Regions from separate parts of the Aminobacter sp. 01T433 genome, predicted to be linked through region 1. Evidence: predicted binding sites of a transcription regulator. Region 1 holds the regulator's gene; each other region holds the start of a gene.
What was found. Region 1 encodes PhoB, which activates phosphate uptake and scavenging genes when phosphate is short. Its sites were predicted from a motif close to TGTCATNNANCTGTCAT; they were not measured.
Positions count from the first base shown of each region.

Region 2: AC1DLV_RS06485 (RNA degradosome polyphosphate kinase) is a predicted target of PhoB. The motif match lies at 3,689-3,705, and genes of this name have one in related genera.
Region 3: AC1DLV_RS05725 (glycerophosphodiester phosphodiesterase family protein) is a predicted target of PhoB. The motif match lies at 1,982-1,998, and genes of this name have one in related genera.

Region 1 is NZ_JBFTPR010000005.1:216,583-222,368, forward strand. It holds gene xylF (D-xylose ABC transporter substrate-binding protein) at 1-981, opposite strand, end outside; gene AC1DLV_RS10325 (ROK family protein) at 1,229-2,461, shown strand; gene AC1DLV_RS10330 (GCG_CRPN prefix-to-repeats domain-containing protein) at 2,642-2,947, shown strand; gene phoB (phosphate regulon transcriptional regulator PhoB) at 3,029-3,718, opposite strand; gene phoU (phosphate signaling complex protein PhoU) at 3,741-4,448, opposite strand; gene pstB (phosphate ABC transporter ATP-binding protein PstB) at 4,490-5,311, opposite strand; gene pstA (phosphate ABC transporter permease PstA) at 5,336-5,786, opposite strand, start outside.
Region 2 is NZ_JBFTPR010000003.1:253,852-259,637, reverse strand. It holds gene AC1DLV_RS06510 (amino acid ABC transporter permease) at 1-506, shown strand, start outside; gene AC1DLV_RS06505 (amino acid ABC transporter ATP-binding protein) at 530-1,333, shown strand; gene AC1DLV_RS06500 (TIGR02117 family protein) at 1,424-2,125, shown strand; gene AC1DLV_RS06495 (FAD-dependent monooxygenase) at 2,080-3,303, opposite strand; gene AC1DLV_RS06490 (zinc-finger domain-containing protein) at 3,320-3,568, opposite strand; gene AC1DLV_RS06485 (RNA degradosome polyphosphate kinase) at 3,773-5,786, shown strand, end outside.
Region 3 is NZ_JBFTPR010000003.1:86,566-92,351, forward strand. It holds gene rpsI (30S ribosomal protein S9) at 1-427, shown strand, start outside; gene AC1DLV_RS05720 (hypothetical protein) at 512-838, shown strand; gene AC1DLV_RS05725 (glycerophosphodiester phosphodiesterase family protein) at 851-1,921, opposite strand; gene speB (agmatinase) at 2,122-3,078, shown strand; gene argC (N-acetyl-gamma-glutamyl-phosphate reductase) at 3,164-4,096, shown strand; gene AC1DLV_RS05740 (aminoglycoside phosphotransferase family protein) at 4,098-4,952, shown strand; gene AC1DLV_RS05745 (COX15/CtaA family protein) at 4,942-5,786, opposite strand, start outside.

The sequences.
Region 1 (5,786 bases):
CCAACCGGCGTCGATGACGAGGTTGAGGTTGTCCTTGGTGATCGGAACCGGGGTCAGGAAGACGGAGTTCAGCTCCAGGCCGCCCGGCGTCTTGAACTTGGTGACGTTGGCGATCTCTTCCATCTTCTTGCCGTCGGCGAGCTGCGAGGCGATTTCAGCCGCGTTCTTGCCGAGTTCGCGCGCGTCCTTCCAGACGGAAACCGTCTGCGTGCCAAGCGCGATGCGGTTCAGCGCGGCATGGTCGCCGTCCTGGCCCGATACCGGCACCGAGCCGGCAAGGCCCTGCGCCTGGAGTGCGGCGATCGCACCGCCAGCGGTGCCATCGTTGGAAGCCACGACCGCATCGATCTTGTTGTCGTTGGCGGTCAGGAACTGCTCCATGTTCTTCTGAGCGTTGGCGGGCAGCCAGCCGTCAGTGTAGGCCTCGCCGACATTCTTGATCTTGCCGGCGTCGACAGCTTCCTTGAGCACTTCCATCTGGCCCGCAAACAGGAAATCAGCGTTCGGATCGGCACCCGAGCCTTTGATGAAGACATAGTTGCCTTCAGGCTTTGCGGCGAACACGCCCTTGGCCTGCATGCGACCGACTTCCTTGTTGTCGAAGGTCAGGTAGAAGGCGTCCTTGTTTTCGATCAGACGGTCATAGCCGACGACCGGAATGCCTTCCGCAACCGCCTTGTCGACAGCCGGCCCGATAGCCGATGCGTCCTGCGCCAGGATGATCAGGGCGTTGGCGCCCTGCGAGATCAGGCTTTCAACGTCGGTCAGCTGCTTTGCGGGCGACGACTGTGCGTCAGCCGAAATGTACTTGTCGCCAGCAGCCTCAATGGCGGCCTTCATCGCAGCTTCGTCGGTCTTCCAGCGTTCTTCCTGGAAGTTCGACCACGACACGCCGATGACCTTGTCCTTTGCCGAAGCCACTGCCGAAAGCGACAGAGTCATGGCAACACCCGCCAGGATGGCGGTGGTAAACTTTTTCATGGTTTCCTCCCTGCGCCCAATGGGCGCGCCTACTTCGCGATAGCCCTTGGAGAAGCTCTTTTTTTCGAGCCTCGAAAAAATAGTGACTCAACGGCCAGCCGCTGTCAACATGGTTTCGCAAGGCCTTCCTAATTTTTTCGGGACTCGAAATAAATAAAGACTTTTGGCTTCGGCTCTGTCACAATTAGTTGGCGCTAGGGACTGCCGCATCAGAAGGGCAGCGCTTCGCCGGGAGGAAGACGAGCACATGTCGGTCGGCATACGTCACGACGATCTGAGACGGCGCAACCGCGCCATGGTCATATCAGCCGTTCGTCGCGCCAGCCAGCCTTCGCGCACCGAAATTGCCGCAACGACCGGCCTCAGCCACTCCACCATATCGACGATATCCTCCGACCTCATCGCCGAGGGCATCCTCGCCGAAGCCAAGGGCAATGAACAAGTCGCAATGAAGCGCGGCCGGCCGCAGGTCGCCCTTGCGGTCGATCCAAAGGCTGCGTCGATCGTTGCTGTCGTGCTTTCCCTCAACAGCCTGTCGGCCGCCATCATCGACTATGCCGGCAACACCATCGTCGAAGACAACCGCCGTCTCGTCACCCAGCGCATGCCGGCGCATGCCTTGATCGACGAATGCGTCACCATGATCCGGGGCCTGATGGATCGCATCGAAACGACATACGGCCCGGTGCTGCGCATCGCGCTCGCCGTCCAGGGCATCACCGATTCGGGCTCGCGCAAGCTGTTGTGGTCGCCGATCACCCCGCATGACGACATTCCCTTCGCCGACCGGCTCGAACAGGAATTCGGCGTGCCGGTGACGGTCGAAAACGACTGCAACATGATCGCCGAGGCCCTGCGCTGGCGCGACCCAGTCCGCTACCGCGACGATTTCATCGCCATCCTGCTTTCGCATGGCATCGGCATGGGACTGGTATTGAAGGGCGAGCTCTTCACCGGCACGCATTCGTCAGGGGGCGAGTTCGGCCACATGATCCACCGGCCCGAGGGCGCGCTTTGCCGCTGTGGCCGGCGCGGCTGCGTCGAAGCCTATGCCGGCAACTACGCCATATGGCGCAATGCACGTCTCGGCGACGAGAATGCCGAGCCGCTCGCCGATCTCTCCGACGAGGACATCACCGCCCTCGCCGACGCCGCCCGCGACCATGACGGCCCCGAGCGCGAGGCGTTCCGCAAGGCGGGCGAGGCCATCGGCTTCGGCCTGGGATCGATGTTTGCGCTGATCGATCCGGCACCGCTCGCCTTTGTTGGCGTGGGTGCTACCGCCTTCGACTTGATGGAGCCGCATGTCCGCGCGGCCATCGCCAAGACGGCCGGCGGGCTGCACTCGAAGGCGATCTCCTTCGACACCGAACCGAACGAAGTCCCCCTCATCCGCCTGGGCTGCCTGATGCGCGCCTTGCTCTATGTCGATCAGGAGATCTTCGCCGCAGGCCCAGCCCCCGCGCAGCACAGGGGCTGACATACCGCTCAAGGACATTTGATTTCGGCTGTCGCAATTACAACGACGGTCGCGACCATACTGGCACCCTGGATGACAGTCCGCGTCCGCCCCTTGAAGCAGGCTCCAGGCCTCGGCAAGGGAACCGCGAGTGGAACCAAACCTGGAACCGACTTGTCTTCCAGTTTCGGAGAACCCGCGATGACCAGTCTGCTGCGTAACATCCTGGCCGGCATCGGCCTTTTGTGTGCTTCATCGTTTTCTGCGTCAGCATCCCCGATCCCCGCACCGCTTGCCCCTGAAGCTTCGGCGATGGTCATTCCCATTGTACAGGGCTGCGGCGTCGGCGGCTGGCGCGGGCCGTATGGCGGATGCCGCTATGGCGAATATAGGCGGGTTGCGCCGCGCTACGGCAACGGCTGCCCTCCGGGCTATTGGCACGGCCCCTACGGTCATTGCCGCAACACACCTTATCATGGGCGGCTGCCGAACGGCGGATGGCGCTGATCGCACTTTGGCGACAAAGCGCCTGGTCGTGTCCGTCAAGCGTGCGGCGGGCCAAACGTCGTTGTCCCGCCGAACGGTCGCCTAATCCTCGCGGATAGCGTAGCCGGCGCCGCGGATGGTGCGGATCACGTCGGGCATGCGCCCGGTGTTGACCGCCTTGCGCAGGCGCCCGACATGGACGTCGACGGTGCGTTCGTCGATGTAGATCGTCTCGCCCCAGACATTATCGAGCAACTGGCTGCGCGAAAACACCCGGCCGGGATGCCGCATCATGAACTCAAGCAGCCGGAACTCGGTTGGCCCGAGCTTGATCTCGCTCTTCTTGCGGTAGACCCGGTGCGACTCGCGATCGAGCATGATGTCGCCGACCTTGAGGATCGAAGAAAGCACTTCGGGCTTGGCCCGGCGCAGCAACGCCTTCACCCGCGCCATGAACTCAGGCGTCGAGAACGGCTTGACCAGATAGTCATCGGCACCGGTCGAAAGCCCGCGCACGCGGTCGCTTTCTTCGCCACGCGCCGTCAGCATGATGATCGGCAGGCGTTCGGTGTCGGGCCGCATCCGAAGCCTGCGGCACAGCTCGATGCCGGAGAGTGCCGGCACCATCCAGTCGAGCACCAAAAGGTCGGGCACGTTTTCCTGAAGCCGTATTTCGGCCTCGTCGCCACGCGTGACGACTTCGACCTGGTAGCCTTCGGACTCGAGGTTGTAGCGAAGCAGCACGCCCAGCGGCTCTTCATCCTCGACGACCATGATCTTGGGGGCGATCATCGGCTGTCCTCTATGTTGGAGTTCAGGTGGCCGAAACCGGCGACGTGGTTTCTTCAACCTTCGGCCGGTGGAGCGGCAGCTGCGTGCCGGTCACCACGAAATACGCGTTCTCGGCGATGTTGGTGACATGGTCGCCAATGCGCTCCAGGTTTTTGGCGCAGAACAAAAGATGCGTGCAGGCAGTGATGTTGCGCGGATCTTCCATCATGTAGGTCAGGAGCTCGCGGAACACGGCGTTGTACTGGATGTCGATCTTCTGGTCGTCGGCGCGCAAGTTCTTCAGGCCCTCGGCCTGACGCGCGACATAGAGATCAACCACGCCCCGCACCTGGTCGAGCACCAGCTGTGCCATGGCATCGATCGAATGCGAAAGATTGCGTGGCGTCGGCGATTGGCCGACGGCGCCAACGCGCTTGGCGATGTTCTTGGCAAGATCGCCGATGCGTTCGAGATCGCCCGCCATGCGGATGGCGCCGACCACGGCGCGCAGATCCTGGGCCATCGGCTGGCGCTTGGCGATCAGCGTGATGGCGCTGTTGTCGAGTTCGCGCTGCTTGGCGTCCATGATCGTGTCGTCGGCGACAACGCTTTGCGCCAGCGCCTGGTCGGACGACAACAGCGCACGGATGGCACCGGCAACCATCGAGCTGCCAAGATCGCCCATGTCACGGATGAGCTGGTCGACATGCTGGAGTTCTTCGTCGAAGGACCGGACTGTATGTTCGCCCATGATTTATTCCTCGTCTCGTATACCGCGGCGAAAACGTCCACTCAGCCGAAGCGGCCGGTGATGTAGTCCTGCGTCCGCTTGTCGTCGGGGTTGGTGAACATCTTGTCGGTAGCGCCTTCCTCGACGAGATAGCCGAGGTGGAACATCGCGGTGCGCTGCGACACGCGTGCCGCCTGCTGCATCGAGTGCGTCACGATCACGATCGTGTAGTTCTCGCGCAGCTCGTCGATCAGCTCCTCCACCTTCGCGGTGGCGATCGGATCGAGTGCCGAGCACGGCTCGTCCATCAGGATCACCTCAGGCGACACCGCAATGGCGCGCGCGATGCACAGGCGCTGCTGCTGGCCACCCGACAGGCCGGTGCCCGGCTCGTTGAGACGGTCCTTGGCTTCGTTCCACAGGGCCGCCTTCTGCAGGCTCTTCTCGACGATCACGTCGAGCTCGGCCTTGTTCTTGGCAAGGCCGTGGATACGTGGGCCATAGGCGACGTTTTCGTAGATCGACTTGGGGAACGGGTTCGGCTTCTGGAACACCATGCCGACACGCGCGCGCAGTTCGACCACGTCGATCTTGGGATCGTAGATATCCTCGTTGTCGAGCGTGATCTTGCCGCCGACACGAGCTGCGTCGATGGTGTCGTTCATGCGGTTGAGGCAACGCAGGAAGGTCGACTTGCCACAGCCCGAAGGGCCGATCAGCGCTGTCACCTGGTTCTGTCGGACGTCCAGATTGACACCGAACAGCGCCTGCTTGTCGCCATAGTGCACGGTGACCTGGTCGCCGCGCATCTTGATGATTTCGTTGGGTCTGTTCATCTCGGCATTTACCGCGTCTTCGAGTTTTTTCTCGGTCATGATGTTCATAGCAGGATACTCCTTGTCCATGCCCTACCAGCGGCGCTCGAAGCGGCGGCGCAGGACGATGGCGACGATGTTCATGGCCATGAGGAAGATCAAAAGGATGATGATGGCGCCCGACATGCGCTCGACAAAGGCGCGTTCAGCCTCGTTCGCCCACATGTAGATCTGCACCGGCAAGGCCGTCGCCGGATCGAATGGCGTCGTGGGATAGTCGGCGACGAAAGCGACCATGCCAATCAGCAGAAGCGGCGCCGTCTCGCCGAGCGCGCGTGCGAGCCCAATGATCGTGCCGGTCAGGATGCCGGGGGCTGCCAGCGGCAGGATGTGATGGAACACCATCTGCATCTTCGAAGCACCAAGGCCCAGCGCCGCCGAACGGATCGACGGCGGCACTGCGGCGAGTGCCGCACGCGTCGCGATGATGATCGTCGGCAGCGTCATCAGCGTCAGCACCAGGCCGCCAACGAAGGATGCCGAT
Region 2 (5,786 bases), on a different contig from region 1:
CGATCCGTGGCGTGCCTTTGATCACGGTGCTTTTCATGGCGAGCGTCATGCTGCCGCTGTTCTTGCCGGCGGGGGTCAGCTTCGACAAATTCCTGCGCGCGCTGATCGGCGTGTCGTTGTTCGCTTCGGCCTACATGGCGGAAGTTGTGCGCGGCGGTCTGCAGGCGATCCCCAAGGGGCAGTACGAGGGCGCCGATTCGCTTGGCCTTGGCTACTGGCAGAAGATGAGGCTGGTTGTGCTGCCTCAGGCGTTGAAGCTGGTCATTCCCGGCATCGTCAACACCTTCATCGGCATGTTCAAGGACACCAGCCTCGTCTATATCATTTCGATGTTCGACCTGCTTGGCGTCGTGCGTCAGAACTTCTCGGATCCGGCCTGGGCATCGCCCCAGACCCCGTCGTCAGGGCTGGTCTTTGCGGCACTGGTGTTCTGGATGTTCTGTTTTGGCATGTCGCGCTATTCTATCTATATGGAACACCGGCTCGACACCGGGCATAAACGATAACGAACAACAAAAGGGAACGGCCCATGGCCATCGAAAACGCAGTCAGCGCCGACGAGATCAAGGTCGATCGGGCCAAGATGCACATCTCGGACACCGATGTGGCGATCGACATTGTCGGCATGCACAAATGGTATGGCGAGTTCAATGTTCTGAAAGACATCAACCTGCGCGTCATGCGCGGCGAGCGCATCGTCATCTGCGGCCCGTCGGGCTCGGGCAAGTCGACGATGATCCGCTGCATCAACCGGCTGGAAGAGCACCAGAAGGGCAAGATCATTGTCGATGGCAAGGAGCTGACCAACGATCTCAAGAAGATCGACGAGGTTCGCCGCGAAGTCGGCATGGTGTTCCAGCACTTCAACCTGTTTCCGCATCTGACCATCCTGGAAAACTGCACACTGGCGCCGATCTGGGTGCGCAAGACGCCCAAGAAGCAGGCCGAAGAGCAGGCGATGCACTTCCTGCGCCGGGTCAAGATCCCCGAGCAGGCCAACAAATATCCCGGCCAGCTGTCGGGCGGTCAGCAGCAGCGCGTGGCGATCGCGCGCTCGCTTTGCATGAACCCGCGCATCATGCTGTTTGACGAGCCGACCTCGGCACTTGATCCCGAAATGATCAAGGAAGTGCTCGAGACCATGGTTGGCCTCGCCGAAGAGGGCATGACCATGCTGTGCGTGACCCACGAGATGGGTTTTGCCCGCAAGGTCGCCAACCGCGTCATCTTCATGGACCAGGGCCAGATCGTCGAAGAAAACACGCCGAGCGAGTTCTTCGACCATCCGCGCCACGAACGCACCAAGCTGTTCCTCAGCCAGATCCTGCATTAGGCCCTGGCTCAACGATCCAAAAGCCCGGTCGCATTTCGGCCGGGCTTTTTTGTTGGAACTGCACGCTTCGACAATGGGGACAGCCTGCCAGTGAGAAGAATCTTTCGTCTTCTGGGCATCGTTGTCCTGCTGGTTTTCACCGCAGTGGCGTTCGGCGCGCTGGTGCCAAGGCCGCTTTTCGGCGGCGACCAAGCTGCCGTAACGCCGCGCCACATCCTTGTTTTCACCAACCCAATCCACACCGACATTGCCGTGCCACTTGATGCGTCGGTGCTGGAAAAGTTCAGCTTTCTGCTCGACGCCGGTATTGAGGCGGACCTGCCGGGGGCGCGCTATCTGGTGTTCGGCTGGGGCAGCAAGGCCTTTTACATTGGCACGCCGACATGGGCGGAGCTCAAGCCAGGGCCTGTGCTTGCGGCGCTCACGCTCGACAATTCAGTGATGCATGTCGATTTGGCTGGCGAAATTGCACTGCCGCACCCGACTGTAAGTCGCTTCGATATCGGCGAGGCCGGCTTTGCCGCACTGCTCGATTTCATCGAGCGCAGCTTCCAGCAAGGGCCGAATGGCGTACAGCGCATACCGGATGTGAACTACGGCGCCTATGACGGTTTCTTTGAGGCCAAAGGCAAGTTCAACGCCTTGGCGGGATGCAACACCTGGACGGCGGCGGCGCTGCGTGAGGCCGGTTTGACGACGGGCTGGTGGAACCCCTTGCCGGCGACGCTGAACTGGTCGCTTGGGCTCTATAACCGGCCTTGGTCCGACCAGCCGGGCGGGGTCCAGCCATAGAGCCAATCCATGTCGGCGGCGAGGCTTTCCGGCGATTTGAGTTTGAGGAACAGATTGCGCGCCACTGCCACCGGCCCGCTGGCATGCCAGGCGAAATGGTTGAGCGCGCCGCGCCGTGCCACTTTGCGCACGCGCAATTTGCGCTCCATTTCCCATCGCGACAGCGCGTCAGCGATCGCCGGGCCTGACACAATTGCATCCGCCAGCGTAAAGGCGTCTTCGATCGCCATCGCGGCACCTTGGGCGGCGAAGGGCGTCATGGCGTGCGCCGCGTCGCCGATCAACGCGATGCCGCTTGGCGCGGTCCATGGGCGGGCCTGGTCGACGGTATGCAGTGGCCAGACCGTCCACGGCCCGGCTTCGTCGATCAGCTTTGAAAGGGCAGGTGCCGTGCCTCGCATGGCTCGTTTCAATGCACCAGCATCGGTCTCGCCCGACCATTGCTCGGCGATCGAATTGCCTGGCGTGAAGGCGGCGAGATTGATCGCTGTGCCGGCACGGATCGGGTAGGCGACGAGATGAAAGCCCGCGTGAAGATAAGTCGTCACCATGGCTGGCGAGCTCAGCTCGGCAAAATGTCGGCCGACGTCGCCGTCAGCAGACAGCGTGGTGCGCCAGGCCAGTTCGCCGGAAAACCGGCTCTTCTCGTTTGGGCCGACAAGGCGCCGGCTGGCCGACCAGACGCCGTCTGCCGCAACGAACAGAACAGCCTCGACATTGGAGGCGACACCGCCTTGCGTGATCGACACCGTGATACCGTCCGCCTGCGCCTCGACGCCGGTGACCTCGGAGCCGGTGGTGACCTCGATCAAGGGGCTTTTCGCGACCTGTGCGAGCAGGGCATGTTGAAGGTCGGCGCGATGGGCAACGAGGTAGGGAGCCTTCCAGCGTCGCTCGGCCGCAGCACCCAGCGGCACACGCGCCCGTTCGGCCAAGGTCGCTGCGTCGCGCAGAACGACCGCTTCCGGCCGCACGGTCGAGGCACTGAGGAGGTCGAGCACACCAAGGCGGTCTAGTATGCGGCTCGCGTTGGGAGAAAGCTGGAGGCCTGCACCGACTTCTTCGAGCGTCGGCGCGCGTTCGTGAACGCGAACGCCAAAGCCATGTCTTGCGAAGGCGAGCGCCGCAGTGAGCCCGGCGACGCCGGCTCCCGCAATCACGATCTGTCGCGATTGCATGACCGCGGCTTAGTCGTCAGGCTGCGCGGTCGGCGACGTACAGGCAACCTGACGGCTGAGTCTCGGTCGCCTTCAGCTTGGACGAGAAACGATAGAGCGTCGAGCAGTAGGGGCAGACCTTTTCGGCGTCCGCGCCCATGTCGAGGAACACATGCGGGTGATCGAAGGGCGGGTTGGCGCCCACGCACATGAATTCCTTCACGCCGATCTCGATCAAGGCATGTCCAGCATCGTTCTGGAAGTGGGGGATGGAGCCGCCGGCCATGGTGTTTTTCCCTTCCGAGGAACTGCGCGCATGAATGCCACGGCTCGCTTGCACGTCCAAGGGATCTGCGACGCCGTTATCCGAAGCGTTTGTATCATAAGCGGCAGGTTTGCAAGATGCTGAAATGAAACTGTCGCAATTGCCTGTCAGAGGATAAGTTGAGCCGGATAAGCGGCGGAACGCTGCGGTGGGGAAGGGTTGCATATGAATCAGTTGAGGCCGGTACATACCGATTTCGTCAACGACAAGTCGCCGACAGACGCGGCAGACGGCAACCCCGATCGCTTCGTCAATCGTGAGTTCTCCTGGCTGCAATTCAACAGAAGGGTGCTCGAACAGGCGCAAAACCCCAACCACCCGCTGCTCGAACGCGTCCGCTTCCTGTCGATTTCGGCCGGCAATCTCGATGAGTTCTTCATGGTCCGCGTCGCTGGCCTGGCCGGGCAGGTGCGCGAGGGAATCACCATTCGCAGCCCCGATGGCCGCACGCCCGAACAACAGCTCGAACAGCTGCTGCTCGAGGTCGAACGCCTGCAGGAAGATCAGCAGAAGAGCCTGTCGAGCCTGATGGAGCTGCTCAAGCTCGAAGGTATCGAGAGCATTTCCGCGACCGACCTCACCAAGGATGAGAAGAAGTGGCTCGAGGACCACTTCATGGAGCAGATCTTCCCGGTCTTGACGCCCCTGTCGATCGACCCGGCGCATCCTTTCCCGTTCATCCCCAATCTCGGATTCTCCATCGCGCTACAGCTGCGTCACCGCAAGAACGGTGAGGAAATGACGGCCTTGCTGCGCCTGCCGGTAGCCCTGCGCCGCTACATCCGCCTACCGGACCGCAAACGTGCGGTGCGCTTCATCCCGATCGAGGAGACGGTGAGCCTGTTCATCGGCAAGCTCTTCCCCGGCTACGAGGTCAAAGGTTCCGGCACGTTCCAGATCATCCGCGATAGCGACATCGAGGTCGAGGAAGAATCCGAAGACCTGGTGCGGCTGTTTGAGACCGCGCTCAAGCGCCGGCGGCGTGGTTCGGTGGTCCGAATCGAGTTCGACAGCCAGATGCCGGCGGCACTGCGCGAATTTGTTGCCGGCGAACTTGGCGTTGCTGCCAACCGCGTCAGCATTCTGAGTGGGCCGCTGGCCATCAACCAGATATCCGAGATCGTCGCCGTGCCGCGCGACGACCTGAAGTTCCCGCCATTCAATCCGCGTTTCCCAGAGCGTATCCGCGAACACCGCGGCGACTGCTTCGCGGCGATCCGGGAAAAGGACTTCGTCGTCCATCACCCTTACGAATCCTTCGATGTCGTCGTGCAGTTCCTGCGCCAGGCGGCGATCGATCCTGAAGTGGTGGCGATCAAGCAGACACTCTACCGGACGTCCAATGACAGCCCGATCGTGCGTGCGCTGGTCGATGCTGCCGAAGCCGGCAAGTCGGTGACCGCGCTTGTCGAACTCAAGGCGCGCTTCGACGAGGAAGCCAATATCCGCTGGGCGCGCGACCTCGAGCGCGCTGGCGTGCAGGTGGTGTTCGGTTTCCTAGAACTCAAGACGCACGCCAAGATGTCGCTCGTGGTTCGCCGCGAGGACGGGCGCCTTCGCAACTACGTCCATCTCGGCACCGGCAACTACCACCCGATCACCGCGCGCATCTACACCGACCTGTCGTTCTTCACCACCGATTCGGCGATCGCGCGCGACGTGGCGCAGATCTTCAATTTCATCACTGGCTATGCCGAGCCGGCGGAGGAGATGTGCATCGCCTTGTCGCCCTACACGCTGCGCAGCCGCATCCTCAAGCATATCGCCGAGGAGGTCGAGCATGCCCGCAATGGCAAGCCGGCGCAGATATGGATGAAGATGAACGCGCTGGTCGATCCGATCATCATCGACGCGCTTTACGATGCCAGCCGAAGCGGGGTCGAGATCGACCTTGTGGTGCGCGGCATTTGCTGCCTGAGGCCACAGGTGCCCGGGCTGTCGGAGAACATTCGAGTCAAGTCGATCGTCGGCCGCTTCCTCGAGCACAGCCGCATCTACTGCTTCGGCAATGGCCATGGCCTGCCGTCAGACGAGGCCGTTGTCTACATCAGTTCGGCGGATTTGATGCCGCGCAACCTCGACCGCCGTGTCGAATGCATGGTGCCGATCACCACGCATTCGACTGTGCACGAGCAGGTGCTTGGCCAGGTCATGCTCGGAAACATCATGGACAACCAGC
Region 3 (5,786 bases), on a different contig from region 1:
GCAGCCTGCCGCTCCGGTTCACGTCCAGAAGCTCGACAAGAGCGGCCGCGCCTATGCCACCGGCAAGCGCAAGAACGCCATTGCTCGCGTCTGGATCAAGCCGGGCACTGGCAAGATCATCGTCAACGGCAAGGAATTCGCGGCTTACTTCGCGCGCCCCGTGCTGCAGATGATCCTGAACCAGCCGATCGTCGCGGCTGCCCGCGTCGGCCAGTACGACGTCATCGCCACCGTCGTCGGCGGCGGTCTCTCGGGCCAGGCCGGTGCTGTTCGTCACGGCGTCTCCAAGGCTCTGACCTACTACGAGCCGGCGCTGCGCGGCGTGCTCAAGAAGGGCGGCTTCCTGACCCGCGACAGCCGTGTCGTCGAGCGTAAGAAGTACGGCAAGGCCAAGGCCCGCAAGAGCTTCCAGTTCTCCAAGCGCTAAGCGCCGAGACTGCATTCTCGAGAATTTTGGAAGGGGCCGGTCAAAACCGGCCCCTTTCTTTTTGTCCCTTTGCATAAATGCCGTATGATCTTCGCAACCGGTCGGATGTCACCCACGATGCGAACCGTCATTCTTCCCATGATTGGCTGGATAGCGGCGGCTGTTATCGCCGGGAGTGGGACGGACGCCGAAGCGGCAGCGAACAGCAAGTACCAGAAGCGTGCCAGCTACTACGATACGTGTTGGCAGCGGACGGCCGACAAGGCGATAGCCAAGGGCGCCGACGAGAAGAAGGCGGCCAAGAAAGCTGATACACACTGCAAGAAACTGTCGAAGAAGCTACTGAGCGCCGGCGGTTCGAAATACGACATCAAGGACCGGCAAAGGTCGCTCCGGCAGTCGATCGACTGATCAAGTGGCACCTCAGTTCGTCGGCGCATTGCCCCGACCAAGGGCGCCCTGCCCCATTGCCGCCGCTACCGACTCTTCGACGTCCGAATAGGGCGCGCGATAGCCATTGGCAGCCAGCCATTGGATGGCTGCTTTGGGCTCGTCAGTCTGGATCATCGTTGCGCCACGCTCGGCCCAGAAGCCGAAGGTTTCTCCGGGAAAGCCTGCGGCAACTGCAAGCTCGTCGCCGCGCCCGCCGGACAGGAAACCACCAGGCTTGTTGACGATGGCATGGGTGTCGACCCAGATGTGCCAATTGCCGCGTACGGAAGCCGCCCTCACCTTGGCGGAAAACAGTGGCCCGCCTGATACTGTCATCGTCTCGGCATCGCCACGCCAAGTGATCATCTCGACCGCGCGGGCGGAAAACGCCTTGCTGGCTACCTCGACGAAGCCGGCATCGCGCACCGCATCGTCGGCGATGATCGGCATGAACTGAAAGCCCTGGCCAACCCGACGCATGGTTTCCTTGACCGTGGCCACGCGTTCGGCATCCCAAAGGTTCGCCTTCACGACAACTTGTTCCTCCATGCCCATGTCGCGCGCTATGGCAACCATGTCAGCGAGATCGGCGGTTTCCAGCTTGTTGTCGAGATTGACCAGGATCTTGCCCTTGGTGACGCCAAGCATTTCGCGCAAGGTCGGTACCGGCTCGCTGCTCACCTCGCCCGTTCCCTCAACGACGAGGTGGCAGTGACGCAATTCTTCTAGCGTGCGGGCAATCACTTCGCCTTTGCAGTTGGTCGTTCGGTCGAGCCAGCTGTCATGCATGACGATCAGTTCGCCATCCCTGGAGCGCCGTATGTCGATCTCGACCATTTCCGCGCCAAGCGCGATGACGCCGCGCACCGAGGCGATGGAATTTTCGGGATAAAGCCCTTTGCCTGCCGCCAAGCCGCCGCCGCGATGGGCCACCACCATGACGTGGTCACGCCACTGGTTGGCATCGTCGAAACGCTCGAGGATCTGCTCGGCCCGCGTTTCTGCATGCCCCACCGAGGGGCCGCCAAAGACAAGGAGTAGGACTGCCAGAACTGCCCGCATGGGAATCGCTCCATGGCCGAAGGATGCGACAACGAGTTAGCCAGCACCGATGACAAGGGCATGTAGGGCGGATGACAGAGACATGAACGCTCGGGAAAGCCGACCCGTCACACGCATTGCACCTCGGGGCTGGCATGTTGCGGCCGGCTTCTGTAGTTCTTGCCCCTCGAATTCCGATAGACCGACTGCGGAGACTGCCCATGCCCACTTCATCGATCGATCACGCCTTCACCGCGCGGACAAACACCGGCCGCTCGGGTGATCCGACCTATGCAGGGGCCCTGTCTTTCATGCGACGCAAATATTCGAAGAACGTTGCGGGCGCCGATGCGGTGGTCTGGGGCATTCCTTTCGATGCTGCGGTCACCAACCGGCCGGGCGCGCGCTTTGGTCCGCAGGCCATCCGCCGCGCCTCGGCGATCTTCGATTGCGACCCGCAATATCCTTTCAACCGCGACCTGTTCGACGATCTCGCCGTCATCGACTATGGCGATTGCCTGCTCGACAGCGGCAACCATCAAAAGACGCCAGCGACAATCGAACGCGAGGCGGCAAAAATCCTGAAATCGGGCGCGTTCCTTTTGACGCTCGGCGGCGACCATTTCGTCACCTGGCCGGTGCTCAAGGCACATGCAGCGATCCACGGCCCAATGGCGCTGGTGCAATTCGACGCCCACCAGGACACCTGGCCGGACGACGGCAAACGCATCGACCACGGCTCCTTCGTCGGCCGCGCGGTGAAAGAAGGCATCATCGATCCCGACCGTTCGATACAGATCGGCATCCGCACCCATGCGCCTGACGATTTCGGCATCAAGATCCTTTATGGCCACGAAGTCGAGGAGATGCGGGCCGCCGATATCGCCTATGCGATCGCCGAGCGCACCGGTGGCAAGAAAACCTATGTCACCTTCGATATCGACTGCCTCGACCCGGCCTATGCGCCAGGAACCGGAACCCCAGTGGCGGGTGGCCCTTCCTCGGCCAAGATCTTGTCGGTGCTGCGCCAGATGACCCAGATCGATATTGTCGGCGCCGACGTCGTCGAGGTTGCACCGGCCTACGACCATGCCGATATTACGGCCATCGCGGGCTCGACGGTCGCCATGCACTATCTTGGCCTGCTGGCCGAGAAAAAGGCACGCGACAAAGCCTGAGACGACGTTTCAAGGACTTGCCGACTTGAGTCCGAATCCGGCCATAAGCTTATGAAATGCTAAAACTTTCGACGGAACGACAGACATGAAACCGAAAATCTTCATCGACGGCGAACACGGCACCACCGGTCTGCAGATCAGGGCGCTGCTCGCCGGGCGCCATGACCTCGAAGTCATTTCGGTGCCTGTCGAGCGCCGCAAGGAACTGGCGGCGCGCGCCGAATTCCTCAACGCGGCCGATGTGGCGATCCTGTGCCTGCCCGACGATGCGGCGCGCGAGAGCGTCGCACTGATCGAAAACAACACCACCCGCGTCATCGACGCTTCGACCGCGCACCGCGTGGCAGACGGCTGGACCTACGGCTTTCCGGAAATGGACGAAGCGCAGATGAAGGCGATCGCGGCATCGAAGCGCGTCGCCAACCCCGGCTGCTGGCCACAGGGGCCGATAGCCGGCCTGCGGCCGCTCGTCACCGCAGGGCTTCTGCCGGCGGACTTCCCTGTTACCGTCAACGGTATCTCGGGCTATTCCGGCGGCGGCCGCCAGATGATCGAAGATTACGAGGCGCAGGGCGAGGATTCGCCCGAATTCCTGCCCTATGGCCTTATGCTCAAGCACAAGCACGTGCCTGAACTGCGCACCTACGCCAAGCTCGCGCACGATCCGATCATGCAACCGGCCGTTGGCAATTTCGCGCAGGGCATGATCACCGTGGTTCCGCTGCAACTGGGCCGTCTTGCCAAGGTGCCGACCGGTGCGGAATTGCACGCGGCACTCGCCGACCACTATGCAGGCCTCAAGGGCGGTGTGATCGAGGTCGCGCCGCTCATCGACTTCGAGCGCAGCGACGACATCCAGCCCGAGGTCTTCAACGGCACCAACAAGATGAAGCTCTATGTCAGCGCCAATGACAGCCGCGCGCAGGCATTGCTGATCGCTGTCTACGACAACCTCGGAAAGGGCGCCTCAGGCGCCGCGGTCCAGAATATGGACCTGATGCTCGGGCTCAAGCACTAGGGTGGATCAAGCTGCCGTTCCAGGCCGCTGGCCAGATTATTGGAATGTCAGCGATCCCGACCTCATTGCTGAAACATTCTCCAGCCGCATCTGGAAGGTGCGGCTGGCAGACGGCAGCCCTGCCGTGGTCAAGGCGCTCAAGCCGTTCGACGATGTCGCCGACGAGCTTCGCGGCGCGCATTATCTGTCTTGGCGCGATGGCGTGGGCGCAATCCGGCTGCTTGGCTTCGAGGGGCACAACATGCTGCTCGAATATGCCGGCGACCGACTGCTTGTCGATGAACTGAACGAGCGTGGCGACAGGCACGCGACCGACATCGCCAATGCGGTGATGGCCAAGCTGCTTTCGCCCTCCAACACCCCTCCTCCTGCCGACTTGCAGCCGTTGCGGGAGCGTTTTTCCAGTCTTTTCAAGAAGGCTGAGCTCGATCGTAACGCAGGACTGGAAAGTGTGTATACAGAGGCTGCGGTCATTGCGGAACGCCTGCTGTCAAACCCGCACGAACTGCGCGTGCTGCATGGTGACCTGCACCACGACAATGTCCTGCGCGGCGAACGCGGCTGGCTGGTGATCGACCCCAAGGGCATCGTGGGCGATCCAGGATTCGACGCCGCGAATTTCTTTTACAATCCGCTCGATCGCCAGGCCGATCTCTGCATCGAGCCGGAGCGCATCGCATATATGGCGGAGATTTTCGCCAAGACGCTCGGACAGCGGCCTGACGCGATCCTTGATCATGCCATCGCCTGGGGCTGCCTCTCGGCATCGTGGCATGCCGAAGACAGCAATGACGCCGACGAAAACAGCGAACTCGCCGTGGTCGCCGCAGTCCGCGACGTGCGGACTAGCTTCTGATCTCGACGTCGTTTTCCAAGGGATAAGCACCCTTGGTGCCGCGCCAATGGGCGGTGGCGAAGATCAGCACGATCAGCGCAAAGCCCTGGTGCAGCAGCGCCCAATGCATATGCGCCTGCATCAGCAATGTGCCAACGCCAATGGCCGCCTGACCAAGGATCAAGACCACCAGCATCCAGGCCCGGCGCGCATGCGTCGTCTTGGGCGCTGCCCGCATGGTCGATAAGGCATGCCAAAGTGCAACCACCAGCACGGTGTAGGCGAACATGCGGTGGATGAACTGTACGGTCTTGGGGCTTTCGAAGAAGTTGCGCCACACAGGCTCGATGACCAACAGATCGCCCGGAATGATGGCGCCATCCATCAGCGGCCAGGTGTTGTAGGAAAGGCCGGCATGGAGACCGGCGACCAACGCCCCGAGATAGATCTGAAACAGCACCAGCAGCACCATGATGCCCGAAAAACGCTGGACCTGGCGATTGGCCGGCGCTTGCGAGTAGGTCGCTAGCCCACGTGCGATGTAAGCGACCGCCGTGACGATGATACAGGCAAAAGTCAGGTGGATTGCCAGGCGGTACTGGCTGACCGAGACGCGTTCCGACAGCCCCGAAGCGACCATCCACCAGCCGATGAAGCCTTGCAGACCGCCGAGCGCCAGCAAACCTACCAAACGCGGCTTGAGCCGGCGTTCGAGACGGCCTGTGAGCCAGAAAAAGGCAAGTGGAATGGCGACAAGGAAACCGACACCACGGGCGAGCAACCGGTGCGCCCATTCCCACCAGAAGATACCCTTGAACTCGTCAACGGTCATGCCCTTGTTGACCTGCTCATATT